Regions from separate parts of the Streptomyces daliensis genome, predicted to be linked through region 2. Evidence: riboswitches for the same ligand, from Rfam matches in the RefSeq annotation. Region 2 holds a riboswitch; the other holds the start of a gene.
What was found. Region 2 has a riboswitch for cobalamin ahead of ACYVOO_RS35075 (ribonucleoside-diphosphate reductase subunit alpha). Riboswitches for the same ligand answer to the same signal wherever they lie in the genome.
Positions count from the first base shown of each region.

Region 1: another riboswitch for cobalamin. It lies ahead of ACYVOO_RS10885 (cobalamin biosynthesis protein); the one in region 2 lies ahead of ACYVOO_RS35075 (ribonucleoside-diphosphate reductase subunit alpha).

Region 1 covers NZ_BAAGSO010000052.1:11,684-17,074, forward strand. Annotated here, with positions in the region: gene ACYVOO_RS10880 (cobyric acid synthase) at 1-910, opposite strand, end outside; gene ACYVOO_RS10885 (cobalamin biosynthesis protein) at 907-1,929, opposite strand; cobalamin riboswitch at 2,074-2,295, opposite strand; gene ACYVOO_RS10890 (hypothetical protein) at 2,405-2,620, opposite strand; gene ACYVOO_RS10895 (inorganic phosphate transporter) at 2,670-4,094, opposite strand; gene ACYVOO_RS10900 (lysozyme) at 4,313-5,119, opposite strand; gene ACYVOO_RS10905 (class II aldolase/adducin family protein) at 5,306-5,391, shown strand, end outside.
Region 2 covers NZ_BAAGSO010000120.1:133,907-139,297, forward strand. Annotated here, with positions in the region: gene ACYVOO_RS35055 (carbon starvation CstA family protein) at 1-41, shown strand, start outside; gene ACYVOO_RS35060 (YbdD/YjiX family protein) at 45-242, shown strand; gene ACYVOO_RS35065 (DUF3311 domain-containing protein) at 392-679, shown strand; gene mctP (monocarboxylate uptake permease MctP) at 676-2,373, shown strand; cobalamin riboswitch at 2,541-2,681, shown strand; gene ACYVOO_RS35075 (ribonucleoside-diphosphate reductase subunit alpha) at 2,818-5,292, shown strand.

The sequences.
Region 1 (5,391 bases), on a different contig from region 2:
CGACGCCTGGTTCGGCGGCCAGCGCGTCCACGTCGGTGAAGTTCGACATCAGCGGTACGGGGAGCACCGCGACCCGCAGCACGTCGGTGCCGTGCGGGGGCGCGACGGTGGACTCGCGCACGGTGCCGCGCAGCGACACGCGCAGCCCGTCCTCCTCGTCGATGCCCAGACCGTGCCGGAAGGGCAGCACCCCGAAGGACCGGCGCCCCGTGATGCGGCGCAGCATGTCGAGCCCTGGCTCCAGCAGGGACACGTCGCCGCGGAACTTGTTGACGAGGTAGCCCGCGAGGAGTTCCTGGTCCTCGGGGGCCAGCAGCGCCGTCGTGCCGAAGAAGGACGCGAAGACGCCGCCCCGGTCGATGTCGCCGACGACCACGACGGGCAGCCGTCCGGCACGGGCGAGGCCCATGTTGACGATGTCGCTGCGCCGCAGGTTGATCTCGGCGGGGCTGCCCGCGCCCTCGCAGATGACGGCGTCGTGGGTGCGGCGCAGCTCGTCGAGGCAGTCGGTGACCGTGGCCAGCAGCTTCTCCTGGCGGCCCTCGTGGTAGCCGCGTGCGCTGAGTTCGCCCACGGGCCTGCCCAGCAGCACGACCTGGCTGGTGCGGTCGCCGCCCGGCTTCAGCAGTACGGGGTTCATCAGCGCGCTGGGTTCCACCATGGCCGCCGCCGCCTGCATGGCCTGGGCGCGGCCGATCTCGGCGCCCTCGCGGGTGACGAAGGAGTTCAGCGACATGTTCTGGGCCTTGAACGGGGCGACCTTCACGCCCTTGCGGGCCAGCCAGCGGCAGATGCCCGCGGTGACGACGCTCTTGCCCGCGTCGGAGGTCGTGCCCGCGACGAGCAGGCCGCCGCCCGGAGCGCCGGTGCCGGTGCTGGTGCCGGTTCTGCCGGCCGTGCCGTTGTTCACGAGGTCCCCTTCCGTCGCCCGCGCACGCGGGAGTACTGGGAATACGCAGCCCCGGCGGCGAGCCGCCCCGCCGCGGTCACCGCGAGCGCGAGCACGCCGACGCGACGCGACAGGTGCGCCGCGCGCGCGATGTCACCGGTCTCCACGGCACGCCCGGGCGAGTTGAGCACGGGCCTGTGCTCGGTGCGCCCGCCGTAGGAGAGCGTCCCGCCCAGCCGTACGCCCAGCGCACCGGCGAACGCGGCCTCCACGGGACCCGCGTTGGGGCTCGGGTGGCGGTGCGCGTCCGTACGCCAGGCGCGCAGCGCGCCGCGCGGGTCCGGGCCCGCGAGCGCTGCGAGGACGGCGGTGAGCCGGGCACCGGGCCAGCCCGCGACGTCGTCGAGCCGCGCCGAAGCCCAGCCGAAGCGCAAATGGCGGGGGGAGCGGTGGCCGACCATCGCGTCGAGCGTGTTGACGGCGCGGAAGCCCGCCATCCCGGGCACCCCGGCCAGCGCGCCCCACACGAGGGCGCCCACGACCGCGTCCGACGTGTTCTCGGCGACGGACTCGACCACGGCGCGCGCGATCCCGTCGGCGTCCAGCGCCTGGGGGTCGCGTCCGCACAGATGGGGCAGCCGCCGCCGCGCCGCCGCCAGCTCGCCCGCCTCCAGCGCGGCGCCGACGGCGCGTGCCTCGCGGACCAGCCCGGCGCCGCCGAGCACGGTCCAGGTGACGCCCGCGGTGAGGGCGACGCTCGCGGGACCGTGGCCGACGGCCACGGTGCCGGTGCTGTTCGTACGGTGGTCCGCCGCACGCGCGGCGCGCGACAGCGCCGTCGCAGCGGCGACGGCGCCCGCGACGCACAGGGCCGTGTAGGCGGCGCCGCTGTCGCGCCGGTCGCGCCACAGGCGGCGCTCGGCCGCACCGGCGGCGCGCCCGAAGGCGGCCACGGGGTGGCCGCGCCGGGGGTCACCGAGCAGCAGATCGCCGAGGAATCCGAGGGCTGCGCCACAGGCGTGGGCGCGTGGGGCCCGCATCCGTCAGCGCGCCGTCATGCCTCGTAGGGCCGGTGCCGTGGTGGGCACCGGGCGTGCCGTGCCCACGTCAGGGCGTGCGGCCAGGAGTTCGTTGGCGGTGAAGCCGGGCATGGCGGTGTCCTCACTCAGGGTCCTCGCCCTGGCTCGACGTGACCGGCGGTGAGAGTCTCCTGGCTCCCGGATCGGCGCTCAGGGGGTGTCGTACGGACCCCCTCCCCGGCCTTCCAGCCCGCATGTGCGCGTGGGCCGTGACCTTCTGGTTGGGGAGCGCTCCCCGGTGACAGTGGCGGGACCGCGCCGGATTCGCACCGGCTTCCTCTCCTGCCGCCGTTGGGCAACGGGAAGTCCACCACGGTTCACGAGAGGGCGTCAACTCGCCCTGACCTGCGACGGGAGAGTGTGAGGAGACACACGGGCGCACACGGACGAGGGGTACGAGCAACCGCTCGTACCCCTCGTGAGAACGCCGTCGTCGCTAGGCGGCGATGAGGTAGATGCCGAACGCCACGGCCGCCGCGCACAGCGCGAAGCAGGCGTAGGCACCGGTGCGGGCGAGCGCCGGGGCGCCGGTGCCGTCCGCCTTGCGGGCCGAGGAGCCGACGATGCCGAGCGTGAACACGCCCACCAGGCCGACCGTCGCCACGAGGCTGACGCCGAAGACCTGGCCGAGAGCGGCCCAGTCGATGTTCATAGCGGTCTTCCTTCTGACTTCCTGGACGGGGGGTGGGGTGCCGGGGCCTCTAGGAGGGGACGCCGGACCGGGGACGTGCCGCGGTGCCCGCGCGCGGGCGGGGCTCCGGAAGCGTGGGCTCCGCCCCTGCGAACGGCACATGCCCGGGCCGGGGCTCGGAGGCGGTCCCGTCGCTCTCATCGGACGAGGTCCCGTCGGCCGTGTCAGCGCCCAGGGCCGCTGCCGCCGCCTCGGAGGTGACGGGCGTGCCGGGGGCCGGAGGCGGTGCGACGGAGCGCATGGCCGCGGTGACGACACCGGCGGGCTCGTCCGCGTCGCCGAGAACACCGGGAACACCGGTGCCGTCGGCCGGTGCGGGGGCCGCGCCGTCGTGGACGTCGTTCACGTTGGTGTGGTCCACCGGCTGGCGCCGAGAGAGCGCCCAGATGGTGAGGCAGATCGCCAGCGCGAGGACCGCGACCGTGGCCACGCCCCAGTCGCCCTGGTCGGCCAGCAGGGCCGAACCCGCGGCGACGAGACCGGCAGCGGGGAGGGTCAGCGCCCAGCCCGTGACCATCCGGCCCGCCGTCGACCAGCGCACGACGCCGCCCTTGCGGCCGAGCCCGGAGCCCATGACGGCGCCGGAGCAGACGTGGGTGGTGGAGAGGGAGAAGCCGATGTGCGAGGAGGCCAGGATGGTGGCCGCAGCGCTGGTCTGGGCCGCGAAGCCCTGCGGGGGCTGGATGTCGGTGATGCCCTTGCCCATGGTGCGGATGATCCGCCAGCCGCCGAGGTACGTACCGGCCGCTATGGCGATGCCGGCTGCGGCGATGACCCACACCGGTGGGTCGGCGCTCGGCGCGAGGGCGCCGCCGGTGATCAGCGCGAGCGTGATCACACCCATGGTCTTCTGCGCGTCGTTGGTGCCGTGCGCGAGGGAGACGAGCGCTGCCGAGGTGATCTGGCCCGCGCGGTAGCCCTTGGCGGTCTGGCCTTCGTCGGCGTGCCGGGCGAGCCGGTACGTCAGCCGCGTCGCGACGAGGGCTGCGATGCCCGCGACGAGCGGCGCCGCGAGTGCCGGGATGAGGACCTTCATCACGACGACGTCGGCGTTGACGGCCCCGAGGCCGACGGAGGCGACGGTGGCGCCGATGAGGCCGCCCATCAGGGCGTGGGAGGAGCTGGAGGGGAGGCCCGCCAGCCAGGTCAGCAGGTTCCAGATGATGGCGCCGACGAGACCCGCGAAGATCACTTCGGGCCGGATACCGGAGCCTTCGTCAATGATTCCCGACGAGATGGTCTTGGCCACCTCGACCGAGAGGAACGCGCCGACGAGGTTGAGGGCCGCCGACATCGCCACCGCGGTCTTGGGCTTGAGGGCCCCCGTGGAAATGGTGGTGGCCATGGCGTTGGCCGTGTCGTGGAAGCCGTTCGTAAAGTCGAACACCAAGGCCGTGACGATCACGATCCCGATGAGAAGCGTGATGTGTTCCATTCACCCAGGCCACAATCAGTTCGAAGGTTAATGACTCGGTGAACGTAAGAAGCACGGGTGAACGGAAGGTGAACTGCGGCAGGCGTCGGAGTGTCACTACCTGACGCCTGTTGTGAGCGGCGCTTCCGGGGCGCTTGCGCGCGCCCTCCCGTGTGTTCTGTGATCACCGCCGGGGCCCCGGTGGCCCCTTGGGGAAACGTGGGGGGAAGGGGCGCGGGTCAGCCGCGCGCGTAGCGTCTGAGCTGGGCCATCGAACCGTTGAAGAGATTCTGGTCACCCGGCAGCTTGCCCTTGTTCGCGTACTGCCAGATGGTACGCGTACCCCATCCGGCAGGGAGCGGCCCCGCGCTCCTGCTCCAGTCCGCCAGCCACAGCGGATGCCGGGCCGCGAACGCGCGGCTGTTGCCCGTGCAGCTCTTCCACCAGCGGGTGGAGGTGTAGATGGCCGGATAGCGGCCCGTGCGCCGCCGTGTCTCTTCGCTGAACGCGCGGATCCACGCGCGCATCCGCGCCTTGCTCAGGCCGTGGCACCTGCTCCCGTACGCCGCCTCCAGGTCCACGGCGGGGGGCAGCGTCCAGCCGTCGCGCTTCCACGTGCCGCCGTTGGCCGTGAAATAGGCCGCCTGGCGCGTGCCCGAGGACTTGTCGGCGCGTGCGAAGTGGTACGTGCCGTGCAGGATCCCCGCCTTGCGCGCGTCGCGGAACTGCCGCGCGAAGTAGGGGTTCTTGTAGTGGGTGCCCTCGGTGGCCTTGACGTATACGAACCGCGCGCCGTTCGCCTTCGCGCGCACCCAGTTCACTGCGCCCTGGTGGGAGGAGACGTCGTGGCCCTTGGGCTTGGCCGAGGCTCCGGCGGGCCCCGGTGCGGCGAGCGCGCCGCCCGCGAGCGCGAGGGCGACGGCGGCCACGGCCAGCGACCGCGCCGTCCCGGCGGCGCGGGGGCCCTGCGGGAGCGGGTGGGGGAGGGAGAAGGGGAGGGGGAGGGGGAGCGGGGACCGTCGCGGAAGGCGGCGGGATGGGGCCATTTCTCTCCTCTGGTGCGGAAGCGAACCGAAGTGCACCGAAGCGGGTGCGGAAGGCGCCCGAGATTAGGGGATGTGGTGGAGAAGATAGGCGTTCTCCGGCCAAAGCCATGAAGTATCCCCGTACCCCATACGTGTGATGAGGCGTTCAGTGGTCCGCGCTACAGTGCCCGGCCGGAGGTGCGGCATATGCAGAACGCCTGGCAGAAGCTGGTGGAAACGGCCCGTCGGACGGTCGAGGACGGCCTTGTCGTGGGCACGTCGGGCAATGTCTC
Region 2 (5,391 bases):
GTACGGGCGGCCCCGGTGCCCGTACGGGCCGGGAGGAGTGAGCCGTGCGGACGCTGCTGCGGGGCGCGCGCTGGGTGCGCTGGTACATGCGTGAGCTGACGGACGAGAGCGCGTACGACCGCTACGTGGCCCATCTGCGCGCCCACGACCCGGCGGCCGAGGTGCCCAGCAGGCGCGACTTCGAGCGGGAGCGCACGGACGCCAGAGACGGCGACCCCCGTCAGGGCTTCCGCTGCTGCTGACCCCGCGTCACCCGCATCACTCGCGTCACCCGCGCAAGGGAACCTCCTGTCCGTATTCCGGACGGGAGGTTCCATGACGTGAACACCTGTCCTAGATTTCCTGCGCATTACACATACAGGGAAATCCGCGAGGACAGGAGAGCCGCGTCATGTCCGCACCACCCCAGAGATCCGGGCCAGGGCCCGTCGTCACGCCCACGCGTGTCGTCGCGGGCCTCTGCCTCTTCGCCCCCTTCGTCGCGATCCTCTGGGTGGGCTCGTACGCGAGGGTCGAACCGACCCTCATCGGCATCCCGTTCTTCTACTGGTACCAGATGCTCTGGGTCCTGATCGCGTGCGCGCTGACGATCGTCGCGTACGGCCTCGCCCGCCGCGAGCAGCGCGCCCGCCGCACCCACGCCCACGCGGTCGCCCCCGAGGGCGGTGAGGCGCGATGAACGACGGTGTCAACGGCGTCGCGCTCGCCGTCTTCATCTTCTTCTTCGCCGCCGTCACGGTGATGGGCTTCCTCGCGGCCCGCTGGCGGCGGGCCGCCAACGAGAACAGCCTGGACGAATGGGGCCTGGGCGGACGGAGCTTCGGTACCTGGGTCACCTGGTTCCTGCTGGGCGGCGACCTCTACACGGCCTACACCTTCGTGGCCGTCCCCGCAGCGATCTACGCCGCCGGGGCCTCGGGCTTCTTCGCCGTCCCGTACACGATCCTCGTCTACCCGCTGATCTTCACCTTCCTGCCCCGCCTGTGGTCCGTCTCGCACAAGCACGGCTATGTGACCACCTCCGACTTCGTGCGCGGCAGGTTCGGCTCGCGCGGGCTCTCGCTCGCTGTGGCACTGACGGGCATCCTCGCGACGATGCCGTACATCGCGCTCCAGCTCGTCGGCATCCAGGCGGTGCTCGACGTGATGGGCGTCGGCGGCGGGGAGTCGACGCACTGGTTCATCAAGGACCTGCCGATCCTCATCGCGTTCGGCGTGCTCGCGGCCTACACGTACTCCTCCGGGCTGCGCGCTCCCGCACTGATCGCGTTCGTGAAGGACGCGCTGATCTACATCGTCATCGCCGTCGCCATCATCTACATTCCGATCAAGCTCGGCGGCTTCGACGCGATCTTCGACAAGGCGGGCGCCTACTTCGCCGAGGAGAACCCCGCGACCGGAGCGCCGCGCGGCGAGCTGGCCAGCGGTCCCGACGCGCAGTGGGCCTACGGGACGCTGGCGCTGGGCTCGGCGCTGGCGCTGTTCATGTACCCGCACTCGATCACCGCGACGCTCTCCAGCCGCAGCCGCGAGGTGATCCGCCGCAACACCACCATCCTGCCGCTCTACTCGCTGATGCTGGGCTTCCTGGCACTGCTGGGCTTCATGGCCGTCGCGGCGGGGATCACCGTGCAGAACGGGCAGCTCGCGGTGCCGCAGTTGTTCGAGGAGATGTTCCCCGACTGGTTCGCCGGGGTGGCCTTCGCGGCCATCGGCATCGGTGCCCTGGTCCCGGCCGCGATCATGTCGATCGCAGCCGCGAATCTCTTCACCCGGAACATCTACAAGGACTTCCTCCGCCCGAACGCCACGGCCGCGCAGGAGACCAAGGTCTCCAAGCTGGTCTCGCTGCTGGTGAAGGTCGGCGCGCTCGTCTTCGTCCTGGGCATGGACAAGACCGTGGCCATCAACTTCCAGTTGCTGGGCGGGATCTGGATCCTCCAGACCTTCCCCGCGCTGGTCGGCGGCCTGTTCACACGCTGGTTCCACCGCTGGGGGCTGCTGGCTGGCTGGGCCGTTGGCATGGTCTACGGCACGCTCGCCGCGTACGGCGTCGCCAGCCCCACCCAGGAGCACTTCGGCGGCAGCAACGCGACGATCCCCGGCATCGGCGAGATCGGCTACATCGGCCTGACGGCCTTCGTGCTGAATGTCCTCGTCACGGTCGTCGCGACCCTCGTGCTGCGTGCCGTGAAGGCGCCCGACGGCATCGACGAGACGAGCCCAGGCGACTACACGGCGGACGCGGGCGACCCCGGCGTGCGCGAGGAACTGCCCCCGCCCACGGGCGCGGACGACACGGGCGCGGACGACACGGGGAACGCGACGGAGGGCACCGGCTCCGGGGAGGGCGTCAGGACGGCGGCTCACTGACCCCAGGGGCGCCCCGCGATCACCCCGGCGCCCCGAACCCGGCCCGCCCGGCCCCCGGCCGCGCAGCGGCCCCACAGCGCCCCGCTGACGCCTCCGCGTCAGCGGGGCGCTGCGCGTTCCCCCTGCCGACACAAGATATGGGGGTGGGTGCGTAAGCCAGCACAACATGTATTCTCGTGCTCGCTGTCGCCGCAGGGGAATCCGGTGCGAGTCCGGAACTGTCCCGCAACGGTGTGCGATGGGCTGATCTATGCCATGACGCGCAGCCCGCCGCGAGTCCGAGTACCTGTCGGCAGCATCGATGACGTCCGGGCCTCGTGGGTTGGGCCGGAGGACGCTGCGTGGTGTGCCGTGCCGCCCCTGCGGGCGACGGACAGGGCTGCCCGCACGCGCCCCCGCGCACCGCCCCGCACGGCCCCAGCCGAGCGAGGGAGAGCACGTCCAGTGACGATCGCACCAGCAGCACCCGTCGAAGCGGAGTCCGACTCAGCCGGGTCAGCCGGATCCACCGGAACGGCCGACGCGGCCGGACCCGTCGAGTCCGCCAAGCGCTCCGCGCTGCTGCGCACCCTGACCGAGCTGACCGCCGACCTCCCCGGCACCGACCCCGGACGGGTCGCGGGCGCCGCGCTGCGCGGGGCCCAGCCGGGCGCCGACGAGGCCGAGTTGCGCGCGCTCGCCTGCGAGGCTGCGGCCGGTCTGATCGGCGAGGAGCCGGTGTACTCCCGCCTCGCGGCACGGCTGCTGACCCTCGCCGTGCGCGAGGAGGCCGCGGGGCAGGGCGCGGTCTCCTTCGCCGCCTCGGTGGCGACGGGCCACCGCGAGGGCCTGATCGCGGACGGCACGGCCGCGTTCGTACGGGCGCACGCGGAGCGGCTGGACGCGCTCGTCGAGCGGGCCGTCGAGGACGGCGCCGACGACCGCTTCGGCTACTTCGGGCTGCGGACGGTCCACTCCCGCTATCTGCTGCGCCACCCGACGTCCCGTCAGATCATCGAGACCCCGCAGCACTTCCTGCTGCGCGTGGCCTGCGGACTGGCCGAGGACGCGTCGGAGCGGGCGCTGGACGAGGTCGCCGAGCTGTACCGGCTGACCAGCTCGCACGCCTATCTGCCCTCCTCCCCCACCCTGTTCAACTCCGGCACCCGGCACCCGCAGATGTCCTCCTGCTATCTGCTGGACTCGCCGCTGGACGAGCTGGACTCCCTCTACGAGCGCTACCACCAGGTGGCACGCCTCTCGAAGCACGCGGGCGGCATCGGCATCCCCTTCTCCCGCATCCGCTCCAGGGGCTCGCTGATCCGGGGCACCAACGGGCACTCCAACGGCATCGTCCCGTTCCTGCGCACCCTGGACTCCTCCGTCGCCGCCGTGAACCAGGGCGGACGCCGCAAGGGCGCGGCCTGCGTCTACCTGGAGACATGGCACGCGGACCTGGAGGAGTTCCTGGAGCTGCGGGACAACACGGGCGAGGAGGCCCGCCGCACCCACAACCTCAACATCGCGCACTGGATCCCCGACGAGTTCATGCGCCGCGTCGAGGCGGACGCCGAGTGGTCACTGCTGTCGCCCTCCGACGCGCCGGAACTGGTGGACCTGTGGGGCGACGAGTTCGACGCCGCCTACCGCAAGGCGGAGGCCGAGGGCCGCTACGCCAAGCGCGTCCCCGCGCGCCAGCTCTACGCCCGCATGATGCGCACCCTCGCGCAGACCGGCAACGGCTGGATGACCTTCAAGGACGCGTCCAACCGCACCGCCAACCAGACGGCCGAGCCGGGCCGCGTCGTCCACTCCTCGAACCTGTGCACCGAGATCCTGGAGGTCACCGACGACGGCGAGACGGCCGTCTGCAACCTCGGCTCCGTCAACCTCGCGGCCCACCTCGGCGACCCTGCCCGGGGATGGGAGGAGGCGATGGACTGGGAGAAGCTGGACGCGACCGTCCGCACGGCCGTGACCTTCCTGGACCGGGTCGTGGACATCAACTACTACCCGACGGACCAGGCGGCCACCTCCAACTCCCGCTGGCGCCCGGTCGGCCTGGGCGTGATGGGCCTCCAGGACGTCTTCTTCCGGCTGCGGCTGCCCTTCGACTCGCCCGAGGCCACCGCGCTCTCCACCCGTATCGCCGAGCGGATCATGCTCGCCGCCTACGACGCTTCGGCCGCGCTGGCCGAGCGGCACGGCCCGCTGCCCGCCTGGTCCGAGACCCGTACCGCCCGCGGCGTGCTGCACCCGGACCACTACGCGGACGCCTCCGAGCGGGCCTGGCCCGAGCGCTGGGAGGCGCTGCGCGCCCGTATCGCGGAGACCGGCATGCGCAACGCGCTGCTGCTGGCCATCGCGCCGACGGCGACGATCGCCTCGATCGCCGGCGTCTACGAGTGCATCGAGCCCCAGGTCTCCAACCTCTTCAAGCGCGAGACGCTCAGCGGCGAGTTCCTCCAGGTCAACGCCTATCTGGTGGACGAGCTGAAGCGGCAGGGCCTGTGGGACGACCGGGCCAGGGAGGCGCTGCGCGAGTCCAACGGCTCCGTCGAGGGCCTTACGTGGGTCCCCGAGGACGTGCGGAAGCTGTACCGCACGGCGTGGGAGCTGCCGCAGCGCGCGCTCATCGACATGGCGGCGGCGCGCACGCCGTACCTCGACCAGAGCCAGTCGCTGAACCTGTTCATGGCGTCGCCGACGATCGGCAAGCTCAGCTCGATGTACGCGTACGCCTGGAAGCGCGGCATCAAGACCACGTACTACCTGCGCTCGCGCCCCGCCACGCGGATCGCGCGCGCGGCGAGCAGCACGGCGGGCGCGACGGATGCCGCCGCGCCGTCGCCCGTACCCGTCCAGCAGACCGGCGGCCCCTCCGAAGAGGCCGTCGCCTGCTCCCTGGAAAACCCCGAGTCCTGCGAGGCATGCCAGTAATGACCGCCGTACCCGAGACCGCCGGAACCGCCGGAACCCCCGCCACGTCCGCCGCCGCTGCCACCACGGCGTCCGGGGCCTCCGCACAGCGGAAGAACC